2 linked regions of the Kaistia algarum genome follow. The protein of the gene in region 1 interacts with the protein of each later gene in a pairwise test. Links are inferred from orthologs where the notes say so. Each region holds a gene or a part of one and is shown on either strand. Other genes may lie near its edges.

Region 1 (6,339 bases):
CTCCGGTGACGGCGGGGCCGGTAGCGTCTCCTTCCGCCGCGAGAAATTCATCGAGTTCGGTGGGCCAGATGGCGGCGATGGCGGGCGCGGCGGGGATGTCTGGGCCGAATGCGTCGACGGCCTCAACACGCTGATCGACTATCGATACCAGCAGCACTTCAAGGCGAAGACCGGCGTTCACGGCATGGGCCGCAACATGGCCGGCGGTCGCGGTGATGACGTGACGCTGAAGGTCCCCGTCGGCACCCAGATCTTCGATGAGGACAACGAGACGCTGATCGCCGACCTGACTCATCCAGGACAGAAGATCCTGCTGGCCAAGGGCGGCAATGGCGGTTTTGGCAATACCCATTTCAAGACCTCGACCAACCAGGCGCCGCGGCGCGCCAATCCCGGCCTTGAAGGTATCGAGCGCTGGATCTGGCTCCGGCTGAAGCTGATCGCCCATGCCGGCCTCGTCGGCCTGCCCAATGCAGGCAAGTCGACGTTCCTTGCCGCCGTTTCCGCCGCGAAGCCCAAGATTGCCGACTATCCCTTCACCACGCTGCATCCCAATCTCGGCGTCGTCCGCATCGACGGCCGCGATTTCGTCATGGCCGATATTCCGGGCCTGATCGAAGGCGCGCATGAGGGCATCGGGCTTGGCGACCGCTTCCTCGGCCATGTCGAGCGCTGCCGCGTTCTGCTGCATCTCGTCGACGGCACGCAGGAAGACCCGGCCGAGGCCTACCGGATCGTGCGCGGCGAACTTGACGCCTATGGCGCCGGTCTTGAAGAGAAGCGCGAGATCGTGGCGCTGTCGAAGGCCGACGCGATCGCGGCAGACGAACTCGAAGGGAAGAAAAAGGCCCTTGCTCGAGCCTGCGGGATGACGCCGCTCGTTCTCTCTGCCGCTTCCGGTGCCGGCGTCGAATCGGCCTTGCGCGTGCTGGCTCGCATCATCGAGGAAGGCAACACCAACGATCCGAACGATGTGCCGGCAGCCAAGGCAGAGGACTGGACGCCATGAGCGCCGCTGTCCTGTCCGCGGACAGCGCCGTGGATATGAAGCCCGAGAACTTTCGCCGTATCGTCGTCAAGATCGGCTCGGCCCTGCTCGTCGACCGCGCCACGGGCCGGCTGCGCGAGGAATGGCTCTCCGCGCTCGTCGACGACGTGGCGGCGCTTGCGTCGGGCGGGCGCGACGTATTGCTCGTTTCCTCGGGGGCGATCGCGCTCGGCCGCGGCGTCCTCGGCCTTCCCGGCGGCATCCTGAAGCTGGAGGAGAGTCAGGCGGCGGCGGCTGTCGGCCAGATCGCGCTCGCCCGTGCCTATTCGGAACGGCTCGACCGCCATTCGATCCGCGCCGGCCAGATCCTGCTGACGCTGGGCGATACCGAGGAACGCCGCCGCTATCTGAATGCTCGCTCCACGATCGGCACGCTGCTGCGTCTCGGCGCCGTGCCCGTGATCAACGAGAACGACACGGTCGCGACCAGCGAGATCCGTTATGGCGACAATGATCGCCTCGCCGCGCGCGTCGCCTCGATGATGGGCGCGGATCTGCTGGTGCTGCTCTCCGACATTGACGGGCTCTATACGGCGCCGCCGCATGCCAATCCCGATGCACGCCTCATCCCGATCGTTCCGAAGATCACGCCCGAGATCGAGGCGATGGCCGGCGGTGCGGCATCGGAATATTCGCGCGGCGGCATGAAAACCAAGGTCGATGCGGCCAAGATCGCGACGGCCGCCGGCGCGACGATGGCGATCGCCCTCGGCAAGCCGCTGCATCCGCTCCGGCAGATTTCCGAGGGCGGCACCGCGACATGGTTCCTGCCCGAGGGCAACCCCGTCACCGAGCGCAAGAAGTGGATCTCCGGCCATCTGGAGACGCGCGGCCTCATCGTGATCGACGCAGGCGCGGTGCGGGCGCTGCGGTCCGGCAAGAGCCTGCTTCCGGCCGGCGTCCGCCGGGTCGAGGGCAGGTTCCAGCGTGGCGATGCGATCATCATCCAGGGGCCATCGGGCGAGGAAGTGGGACGAGGCCTCGTCGCCTATGACATGGCCGACGCCGAGCGCATCGCCGGGCGCAATTCGAACGAGATCGCCGCGATCCTCGGCTATTCGGGGCGCGCGGCCATGGTCCATCGCGACGACATGGCCCTGCGGGGCGAATAGCCGCTTTTCGGGTGGAGCTAGGTCCTCCAGGCAACGATGAAGAGGGTCCTGCGGGACAAACGGGAACGATCATGACGACGACAATGGTGCTGAAGCGAGAGAGCGAAGACGTCGCGGCGGTGATGCAGGCCATCGGCCGCACGGCCCGCGCCGCTGCCCGCAAGATCGCCCTCGCCCCGTCGCACGCCAAGGACACCGCCCTTCGGGCCATGGCCGCCGAGATCCGCGCTTCCGAAACGCGCATCCTGGAGGCGAATGCCTTCGACGTCGCTGCGATCGAGAAGTCCGGCGCGCTTCCCTCCTTCGTCGACCGTGCCACGCTCAGCCCTTCCCGCATCGAAGCGATGGCACGCGGCGTCGAGGAGATCGCCGATCTCACCGACCCCGTCGGCACGGTGATCGCCGCCTGGGACCGGCCGAACGGCCTGCACTTCGAGCGCGTCCGCACGCCGCTCGGCGTCATCGGCGTGATCTATGAGAGCCGTCCCAATGTGACGGCTGATGCCGGCGCACTGTGCCTCAAATCCGGCAATTCCGTGATCCTGCGCGGTGGCTCCGACACCTTGCGCACGTCATCGGTCATCCATGCGGCGCTGGTGCGCGGCCTCGAGGCGGCCGGCCTTCCCGGCGCCGCGATCCAGATGGTGCCCACCGCCGACCGCGCCGCCGTCGGCGCTATGCTGGACGGGCTCGGCGGCTTGATCGACGTCATCGTACCGCGCGGCGGCAAGAGCCTCGTCGCCCGCATCCAGGACGAGGCGCGCGTGCCTGTCTTCGCCCATCTCGAAGGCATCGTTCACATCTATGTCCATTCCGGCGCCGACCTCGCCATGGCGATCCCCCTGATCGTCAACGCCAAGATGCGCCGCACGGGCGTTTGCGGCGCCGCAGAGACGCTGCTCATCGACAAGGCGGTCGCCGCTACCCATCTGGTGCCGATCGTGCGCGCGCTGATCGAGGCCGGCTGCACGATCCGCGGCGATGCCGAGACCTGCCGCCTGGTGCCCGAGGCGTCGCCGGCCGCCGAGCAGGATTGGTCGGCCGAATATCTCGACGCCATCATCGCCGTGAAGGTCGTGGACGGGCTCGACGCGGCGATCGATCATATCGAGACCTATGGCTCGCACCATACCGACGCGATCCTCACCGCGGATCAGGAAGCGGCCGATCGCTTCCTCGCGGAAGTGGATTCAGCCATCGTGCTGCACAATGCCTCGACCCAGTTTGCCGATGGCGGCGAGTTCGGCTTCGGCGGCGAGATCGGCATCGCGACCGGCCGGATGCATGCCCGCGGCCCCGTCGGCGTCGAGCAGCTCACCTCGTTCAAGTACCGTGTTCATGGCGCCGGGCAGACGCGGCCGTGACGTCGGACGATCTGTCCGACCCTTCGCTTCGGCTGGCGCTGAAGCTGCCGCAGGCGAGCGCCGGGCAGCGCATCGGCCTTTTCGGCGGCTCCTTCGATCCGCCGCATGACGGCCATCTGATGGTGAGCCGGGCCGCCATCCGTCGCCTGCGGCTCGACCAGCTCTGGTGGCTCGTAACTCCCGGCAATCCCTTGAAGGAGCATGCACCGGGCGCGCTCGCCCGCCGCGTCGAGGCAGCGCGACAGCTGGCGCGCGGCGAGCCGAAGATTCGCGTCACCGCCGTCGAAGCGGCGCTCGGCACGCGCTTCACTGCCGAAACACTGGCCATCCTGAAGGCCCGGCGGCCGGGCGTGCGCTTCGTCTGGATCATGGGCGCCGACAATCTTCGCCAGTTCCACCGCTGGCGGCAATGGCGCGAGATCGCGTCGATGATGCCGATTGCTGTCCTCGACCGACCCGGCAGCACCTATGCGGCAACCGTTTCGGCTACCGCAACAGCGCTGGCTCCTTACCGAATCGGGGAAGATCGGGCCGGAGCCCTAGCCGGGCTCGATCCGCCCGCCTGGATCTTCCTGCACGGAAGAAGAACGGCCCTTTCCTCGACGGCGCTACGTGCCGCAGGAAAGACACGAGATGAATCATCTTGACCGCGGTTCAAACCGCGTCTTGAAAGCTTCACCTTCTCGTGCCTATGTTTTAGACGGGCAGCCTAGGCTGCTTGGGAGAGTTCCGATCACGGCCCTCTTGAAAGGCCCGATACGCCCTATGGCGAAAGGAAAGAACCACTGACGACGGCAATTCAAACCGAGGCCGCGCTGGAGCGCGTTCCTCATCGGACGGCCGTGCGCCGGCAGATTGCGGCGGACGACGTTCTCAAAATCATCCTCGACAGCCTCGACGATTCGAAGGCGGAGGAGATCGTATCCATCGACATCGCAGGCAAATCGGCATTGGCGGACTTCATGGTCATCGCCACCGGCCGGTCGCAACGCCATGTCGGCGCCATCGCGGATCATATCGCCCGCGATATAGCGGAGGCCGGTGGCCGCGTCGCGAGCGTCGAAGGCATGCCGCATTGCGATTGGGTACTGATCGACGCCGGCGACGTGATCGTCCATGTCTTCAGGCCGGAAGTCCGCAGCTTCTACAATCTGGAGAAGATGTGGTCGTCTGATGCTCCAAAGACCGGGGCGCTGCGTCCGGTAACGGAGAATCCGGCCGGCTGAGCCGGATCGCCCATGCGCATTTCGATCTTCTCGGTCGGACGACTCAAAACGGGCCCCGACCGGCTTCTCGTCGAGCGTTATCTAGAACGCGCCGTCCATGCCGGCCGCAGCCTGAGCCTTGATGTCGTCACTCGGGAATTTTCCGAGAGCCGGGCCGGTCGCGGCGAGGACCGCATGGCCCAGGAAGCGACGATGCTTATCGCCGCCCTCCCGCCCGGCGCCCGGCTGGTCGCCCTAGACGAAGGCGGCCGTGCTCCGACCAGCGTCGAGTTCGCCCGCAAGATCGGACGGCTGCGCGATGACGGGCTCGGTGACCTCGTATTCGCGATCGGCGGTGCCGACGGCCATGGCGCCGCGCTCAAGTCCCGCGCCGACGAGACGCTGGCCTTTGGTCAGATGACATGGCCTCACCAGATCGTCCGCCTGCTGCTCGCTGAGCAGATCTACCGGGCGATGACAATCTTGTCCGGCCATCCTTATCATCGTGAGTGACCGTCGCGCTTCGGCCGCAATTCTTGGCTAGCGAAGCAACAAGCGACGGTAGATTGGCGGTCGACCTTTGGGGTCGCGCTTGCGACCGTCCGGACACCTCCTTCGGGCCGTCGAACGTGCATCGACTTCAGCATTCCGCGCCGTCGCTAAGAGCTGCCGCGTTCGCCGCGCTGCTGCTGGCGCTGCTGTCGCCGGAAGCGCACGCCGCCGATGAAGGCGTCACGCCCGCAAGCACCGCGCCGACAGCGGCGGAACAAAGTGCCCGCCGCGCGGAACTCGACGCGATCACCCGCGACATTGACGTCACAAAAGAGCGACAGGAAGCCTTGCGATCCGAAATCGCAAAGCTCGACAATGACAGCACGTCGTTGACATCGGCGTTGGTCGACACCGGGGAGCGCGCCACCGAACTCGAGAAGAAGATCGACAAGGCCGAGCAGCGCATGAGCAGCCTGCTCGACGAAGAGAAGACGGTCCACGATTCGCTCGCCGCGCGCCGGGGAACCCTGGCCAATGTGCTGGCCGCTTTGCAACGTATGGGCCGCAAGCCGCCGCCCGCCATTGTTGTGCGGCCTCAGGATGCCCTCTCAGCAGTCCGAAGTGCCATGCTGCTAGGGGCGGTGGTACCGGAGCTGCGGGGCGAAGCCATCCAGCTGGCAGGTGACCTCCAGCATCTCCTCGCGCTCAAGGGCGAGCAGGAGCGCGAGCGCGACCGCATGCGCGCCGATTCGACCGCGCTCGCCGAGGAGCGCACGCGGATCCAGCTCCTGGTCGAAGAAAAGAAGAAGGCGCGCGTCGCGTCCGAGCAGCAATTGGCCGACGAGCAATCCCGCTCCGAGCAACTCGCCCGCAAGGCCACCAGTCTCAAGGACCTGATCGCGAGCCTGGAGAAGCAGGTCGCGGCCTCCGCGGATGCCGCCGCGGCGGCAAGCAAGGCCGAAGCCGACAACCAGGCCGCGCTCGAGTCCGGCAAGGCATCGCCGAACCCGGACAGCCTCGGCGCGCGCAACCGCATCGCGCCGGCTGTCGCCTTTGGCAATACCAAGGGCATGCTGCCGATGCCGGTCAATGGGGTCCAGATGAAGGGCTTCGGCGAC
Region 2 (6,297 bases), 650 kb from region 1 along the record:
CATGGTCGCGACCTCTGTGCTCGTCGTCGCCTTCGGGCGTCTCGGCGACAGCCTCGGCCGGGCGCGGGTCTATAATGCCGGGTTCCTGATCTTCACCATCGCTGCCATCGCGCTCAGCTTCATGCCGGGGGATGGCGCTTTTGCCGCCTGGTACCTGATCTTCGTGCGCATCGCGCAGGGCGTCGGCGGCGCCATGCTGATGGCGAATTCGACGGCGCTCCTGACCGATGCTTTCCCGACCCACCAGCGCGGCCTCGCGCTCGGCATCAACACCATCGCGGCGATCGGCGGATCCTTCCTCGGCCTCGTCATTGGCGGCCTGCTGGCGGATATCGACTGGCACCTCGTCTTCTGGATCAGCGTTCCCATCGGCGTCATCGGCACCGCCTGGGCCTATTGGCGGCTGCGCGACCGCATCCCGCCGCGCCATCGCCCGGTCGACTGGCTCGGCAACGCGACGTTCGGCATTGGCCTCATCCTGATCCTCATCGCCATCACCGAGGGCATCCAGCCCTATGGCGCCCACGCCATGGCCTGGACCAGCCCGGAAGTCGTCGGCCTGCTGGTGGTCGGCGTGGCGCTCCTCGTCGCCTTCGTCTTCGTCGAGCGGCGCGTCGCCTTTCCGATGTTCGATCTCAATCTCTTCCGCATCCGCGCCTTCACGGCCGGCAATCTCGCCAGCCTCTTCGCCGCCATCGGCCGCGGCGGGCTGCAGTTCATGCTGATTATCTGGCTGCAGGGCATCTGGCTGCCGCTGCATGGCTACTCCTTCGAGGAGACCCCGCTCTGGGCCGGCATCTTCATGCTGCCGCTGACGCTCGGCTTCCTCGTCGCGACACCCGTCTCCGGCTATCTCTCCGACCATCACGGCGCCCGGCCCTTCGCCGTCGGCGGCATGATCATCGGCGCGATCTCTTTCGCCGCGCTCATGGAGCTGCCGCCCGACTTCTCCTATCCGCTCTTCGCCCTCCTCCTGTTCCTGAACGGCCTCGGCTCCGGCCTCTTCATCGCGCCGAACTCGACCGCGATCATGAATTCGGTTCCCGCCGCCGAACGCGGTCAGGCCGCCGGCATGCGGGCGACGACCCTGAATTCCGGGCAGGTGCTGTCGATCGGCATCTTCTTCAGCCTGATGATCGCCGGGCTGACCGAAATGCTGCCGCAATCGATGGAAGCAGCGCTGATCGCCCAGAAGGTGCCGGCCGACATCGCCAGCCATGCGGCTTCTGCACCGGCAGTCGCGAGCCTCTTTGCCGCCTTCCTCGGTTACAATCCGATGGGCGAACTGATCCCGGCCGCCTCGCTTGCCTCGCTGCCGCAGGAGAGTGTCGCGGTCATCACCGGCAAGACCTTCTTCCCGCATCTCCTGGCCGAGCCATTCATGCATGGGCTGGTCTTCGCCTTCACCTTCTCGCTGATCCTCAACCTCCTGGCCGCCGCCGCGTCGTGGATGGCTGGCGGGCGCTATGTGCATGCCGACGAAGCGGCGCCAAGCCCGGCGACCGCCGCTGAATGATGTCACTTTCGCTTGCCTGAGTGCCCTTCGATATATATCTTACGCTATATCGTAAGAATGATTTGGAGGCCGAATGGCCATGGATATTGGAACCGAACAGCGCCACGCGGCCCGCCGCGTGCGCCATGAAACGCGGCGCCGTCTGCTGACGGTCAAGGCGATCGAGGATGTGACGCCCCGCATGCGGCGGATCACTTTCTCGGCCGACACGATGGAGGGCTTCGAGAGCCTCGCGCCCGATGACCACATCAAGCTGTTCTTCGCAGCGCCTGAAGGTCCGCAGATGCGCGATTTCACGCCGCGCCGCTTCGACCGCGAGGCCGGCACGCTGGTGATCGATTTCGCCTTGCATGAGGCAGGCCCGGCCACGAGCTTTGCGGCCGGGGCGCGGATTGGCGACCCGCTGGAGATCGGTGGCCCGCGCGGATCAGCGGTCGTTGCCGACGATTTCGACTGGTACTGGCTGATCGGCGACGAGACGGCACTTCCGGCGATTGGCCGCTGGCTGGAGGAGGCCCGGCCGGGCCTCCCGATCCTGACGGCGATCGCGATTGCGGATGCATCTGAGCGTCAGGCGATCGAGACGAAGGCCGACTGGACTACGCTCTGGAGCCTCCGCAGCGAAGCCGGCACCGATGACGCCGCCGCTTTCATCGCCCTTCTCGCCGGACAGCCTCTTCCGCCCGGCGACGGTTTCATCTTCATTGCGGCCGAGACGAACGTCGCCCGCGCCGTGCGCCGCTATCTGACCGAAGAGCGCGGCCATCTGGAATCATGGATGAAGGCCGCCGGATACTGGAAGCGCGGCGAGGCCGATGCGCATGAGCGGATCGAGGACTGAGCGGCCCTCAGTCCTTGAGCCACGTTCCGTAATCGGCCACGAGGAGATGCATCGGCTCGACATCCTCCTCGATCTGCGCAAAACGGCCGATCGGCTCCGCGAAGACATTGTCGGTCAAATCGTCATTGACCGTCGACACCTCGCCGATGAGCACGTCGGCACCTTCGCCCCAGAAAGCGTGCCAGACGCCCGGCAGCAGCGTGACGCTCTCGCCCGGATCGAGGCGGAGGATGCCGCCGGCCGGCAGCTTGCGGACGACGCCATCGGTCGGCACGGTCACTTCGGCGTTGCGGTCGATATTGCCTTCGGCATCGGGCATGAACAATTCCAGCGTCAGCGTGCCGCCGCCGCGATTGATGATGTCCTCGGCCTTCAGATTATGCCGGTGCATCGGCGAGAGCTGGTCCTGGCGCGAGATCATGATCTTCTCGGCATAGAGCATGCCGCGGCCGGTCGCGAGGTCCGCCTGGTTGCCGTTGCGCACGGTGAACAGGAAGAGGCCGAGCTCGTCGAACTTTTCCTTGCCGTAGTCGGTGATGTCCCAGCCAAGGCGCGCGTCGATCACGCCCCTCGCATTGGCGCGATTGCGCTTGAACTCTTCCGGCGTCCAATAGGCGAACGGCGGCAGCAGGAAGCCGAACGAACGGATGAACTCATCCGCCTCCTGCATGATCTCGTTCACGCGCGATCGCTTCATGGTTTTTCCTCCAAGACCCGCCGTCCGTTTTCGGCTGGGCGAGACTATTCGGAACCACGCTGGCGGAAAAGAGGCGATCAGGCCGGGAAGATGCGCCAGCGATCCGGGCGGAAGGCGATCGGGTCGCCGACGCGACGCGCCTGATCGACGGCAACGTCGATCTCGGCGCGATGGCGACCGCTGCCCACTTCGAGGTCAAGCCGCCGCCGCGCACCATGACGCCGCTCGGCGACGATGCGCCCGCGAATCGCCGGACTGCCATCGTCGATGATGGTGATGTCATGCGGGCGAAAGCCGAGCGTCGCGACGCCGGCACTCGTTCCAGGCGCCGACAGACCCAGCGGCTCGCCATCGAGCTGTGCCTCGCCGCCGACGATGGCGACCGGAAGAAGCGAGGATTCGCCGATGAAGCTGAAGACGAAGGGGGTCGCAGGCGAATCGTAGATCTCGTCCGCCGTGCCCACCTGTTCGATGCGGCCCTTGGACATGACCACGACGCGGTCGGCCAGTTCCAGCGCCTCTTCCTGGTCGTGCGTGACGAAAAAGGTCGTATGGCCGGTGCGATCGTGGATTTCGCGCAGCCAGCGGCGGAGATCCTTGCGCACCTGGGCATCGAGTGCACCGAAGGGTTCGTCGAGCAGCAGCACGCGCGGTTCGATCGCGAGGGCGCGGGCCAGCGCGACGCGCTGGCGCTGGCCGCCCGAAAGCTGTGCCGGATAGCGCTTGTCGAGGCCTGAAAGCTGCACGAGATCGAGGAGGCCGAGCACGCGCCGTCGGATTTCCGCCTTGCCCGGCCGGTCGGCACGGGAACGCACGGTGAGGCCGAACGCGATGTTGTCGAACACCGTCATATGACGGAACAGCGCATAGTGCTGGAACACGAAGCCGATATTGCGATGCTGCACCGGCAGGCCGAGCGCGTCGTCGCCGCCGAAGAGCACGCGGCCCTCGGTCGGCGCATCGAGACCGGCGAGGATGCGCAGCAACGTCGTCTTGCCCGAACCGGAGGGGCCGAGCAGCGCCACCAGCTCGCCCGCCTTCACGTCGAGCGACACGCCATGCAGAGCCGGAGTCTCTCCGAACGCCTTGACGACGTTCTCGATCGTCACGTCGACAGGCTCGCCGAGCGCGATCGACCGCTCCTGATCGACCGAAGTGATCGCGTTCATGGATCTCACCTTAGTGGCGTCGGGTCGCGGCGATCTCGTCGGCATAATGCCATTCCAAGACCGACTTGACGATGAGTGTAAAGAGGGCGAGCAGCGCCAGCAGCGATGCGACGGCGAAGGCAGCGCCGAAATTATACTCGTTGTAGAGAATCTCGACCTGTAGCGGCATGGTATTGGTCTTGCCGCGAATGTGGCCTGAGACCACGGAAACCGCTCCGAATTCGCCCATGGCGCGGGCGTTGCAGAGCAGCACGCCATAGAGCAGTGCCCATTTGACGTTCGGGAGCGTCACCCGGACGAACGTCTTCCAGCCGCTCGCGCCCAGCGACAGCGCTGCCTCCTCGTCCTGATTGCCCTGCGACTGCATGATCGGGATCAGTTCGCGCGCGACGAAGGGGAAGGTGACGAAGATCGTGGCCAGAACGATGCCCGGCACGGCGAAGATGATCCGGATGCCGTGGTCGGAGAGCCAGGGACCGAGATAGCCCTGCGCGCCGAACATCAACACATAGATGAGGCCCGAGGTGACCGGCGAGATGGAAAAGGGCAGGTCGATCAGCGTGATCAGGAAGCTCTTGCCCTTGAACTCGAACTTGGCGATCGCCCAGGACGCGGCGAGGCCGAAGACGATATTGGCCGGAACCGAAAAAGCGGCGACGAGCAGCGTCAGGCGGATGGCCGAGGCCGTTTCCGGCTCGGCGACCGAGCGCAGGAAGGCGGAAAACCCGGCCCGGAAGGCCTCGTAGAACACCGAGACGAGCGGCAGGAACAGGAACAGCGCCAGAAAGGCGATGGCGACGAGGGTCAGCACGATGCGCACCCAGCGCCGTTCCGTCGCCGGCGATTCGAAGTTGCCGGCGCCTTCTGGCCGGCCGAGAGCGGCGTCAGCCATGTCCAAGCCTCCTGCGGCTCCAGGCCTGCAGCAAATTGATCGCGAACAGCAGCACGAAGGATAGTCCCAGCATGATGGTCGCGATCGCGGTCGCCGCGGCGTAGTTGAACTCGGTCAGGCGGATCACGATGAGGAGCGGCGCGATTTCCGAGACATAAGGAATGTTGCCTGCGATGAAGATCACCGAGCCATACTCACCGACGGCGCGGGCAAAGGCCAAGGCGAAGCCGGTCAGCAGGGCGGGCACGAGCGTCGGGAGGACGACGCGGAAGACGGTCTTGAACCGGTTCGCGCCCAGCGTCGCCGCCATCTCCTCGATCTCGCGATCCATGTCCTCGATCACCGGCTGAACCGTCCGCACGACGAAGGGCAGGCCGATGAAGACGAGGGCGATGAAGATGCCGATCGGCGTATAGGCGATCTTGATTCCAAGCTTCGCCGCGTAGACGCCGATCCAGCCATTCGGGGAATAGATGGCAGTCAGCGCGATGCCGGCCACGGCGGTCGGCAGCGCAAAGGGCAGGTCGACCATCGCATCGATGATGCGCTTGCCGGGGAATTCATACCGGACCAGCACCCACGCGACGATCAGGCCGAAGACGGCGTTGATGCCGGCGGCCACCGCGGAGGCGCCGAAGGAAAGTCGAAGGGCCGCCAGCGTGCGCGGATCGGTAGCGATCGCCCAGAACTGTGGCCATCCGAGACTGGCCGTCTTGGCGACGAGGCCGACGAGTGGAACCAGGACGATCAGGGATAGATACAGCAAGGCGAAGCCGAGTGTCAGCCCGAAGCCTGGGATGACACTCGGCTTGCGCCAAGCAAAGGAAGCTGCGTTCGCCATCGACGCCTATTGGCCCGGCTTGTAGATCTGGTCGAAGACGCCGCCATCGGCGAAATGCGTCGGCTGTACCTTGGCCCAGCCGCCGAATTGCGGATCGTCGATCGTGACCAGCTTGACCTCGGGGAAAAGCTTCAGATCGGCAGGATCGACAGCGGAGGGCTTGGCCGGCCGATAGAAATTCTTGGCGATGATCTTCTGCGCCGGGTCGCTGTAGAGATAGTCGAGATAGGCCTGCGCGACCTTGGTCGTGCCCTTCTTGTCGGAATTGCCCTGAACGAGGGCGACCGGCGGCTCCGCCTTGATCGAAATCGACGGCACCACGATCTCGAACTGGTCGGGTC

The links.
Region 2: the proteins of OSH05_RS11235 (region 1) and OSH05_RS08225 interact in binary tests that used the Escherichia coli proteins (3 or more experiments, as listed by UniProt). The link is inferred for Kaistia algarum from one-to-one orthologs.

Annotation. Positions count from the first base shown.
Region 1 is NZ_JAPKNJ010000001.1:2,331,675-2,338,013, reverse strand. Bases 1,434-4,377 are described here. They hold OSH05_RS11235 (glutamate-5-semialdehyde dehydrogenase), read left to right. Parts: upstream 1,434-2,231; coding sequence 2,232-3,524; downstream 3,525-4,377. Other genes in these bases: rsfS (ribosome silencing factor), read left to right, coding at 4,367-4,377; OSH05_RS11230 (nicotinate-nucleotide adenylyltransferase), read left to right, coding at 3,521-4,171; proB (glutamate 5-kinase), read left to right, coding at 1,434-2,160. In the rest of the region: GTPase ObgE, read left to right, coding at 1-1,009; more of proB, read left to right, coding at 1,006-1,433; more of rsfS, read left to right, coding at 4,378-4,750; 23S rRNA (pseudouridine(1915)-N(3))-methyltransferase RlmH, read left to right, coding at 4,763-5,242; OSH05_RS11215 (murein hydrolase activator EnvC family protein), read left to right, coding at 5,296-6,339. UniProt on the Escherichia coli protein: Catalyzes the NADPH-dependent reduction of L-glutamate 5-phosphate into L-glutamate 5-semialdehyde and phosphate. The product spontaneously undergoes cyclization to form 1-pyrroline-5-carboxylate.
Region 2 is NZ_JAPKNJ010000001.1:1,679,898-1,686,194, forward strand. The notes cover bases 2,178-5,079. They hold OSH05_RS08225 (sulfate/molybdate ABC transporter ATP-binding protein), read right to left. Parts: upstream 4,224-5,079; coding sequence 3,132-4,223; downstream 2,178-3,131. Other genes in these bases: OSH05_RS08215 (siderophore-interacting protein), read left to right, coding at 2,178-2,357; OSH05_RS08220 (D-lyxose/D-mannose family sugar isomerase), read right to left, coding at 2,365-3,054; cysW (sulfate ABC transporter permease subunit CysW), read right to left, coding at 4,234-5,079. Outside these bases: OSH05_RS08210 (MFS transporter), read left to right, coding at 1-1,516; more of OSH05_RS08215, read left to right, coding at 1,590-2,177; more of cysW, read right to left, coding at 5,080-5,115; sulfate ABC transporter permease subunit CysT, read right to left, coding at 5,108-5,956; OSH05_RS08240 (sulfate ABC transporter substrate-binding protein), read right to left, coding at 5,963-6,297. UniProt on the Escherichia coli protein: Part of the ABC transporter complex CysAWTP involved in sulfate/thiosulfate import. Responsible for energy coupling to the transport system.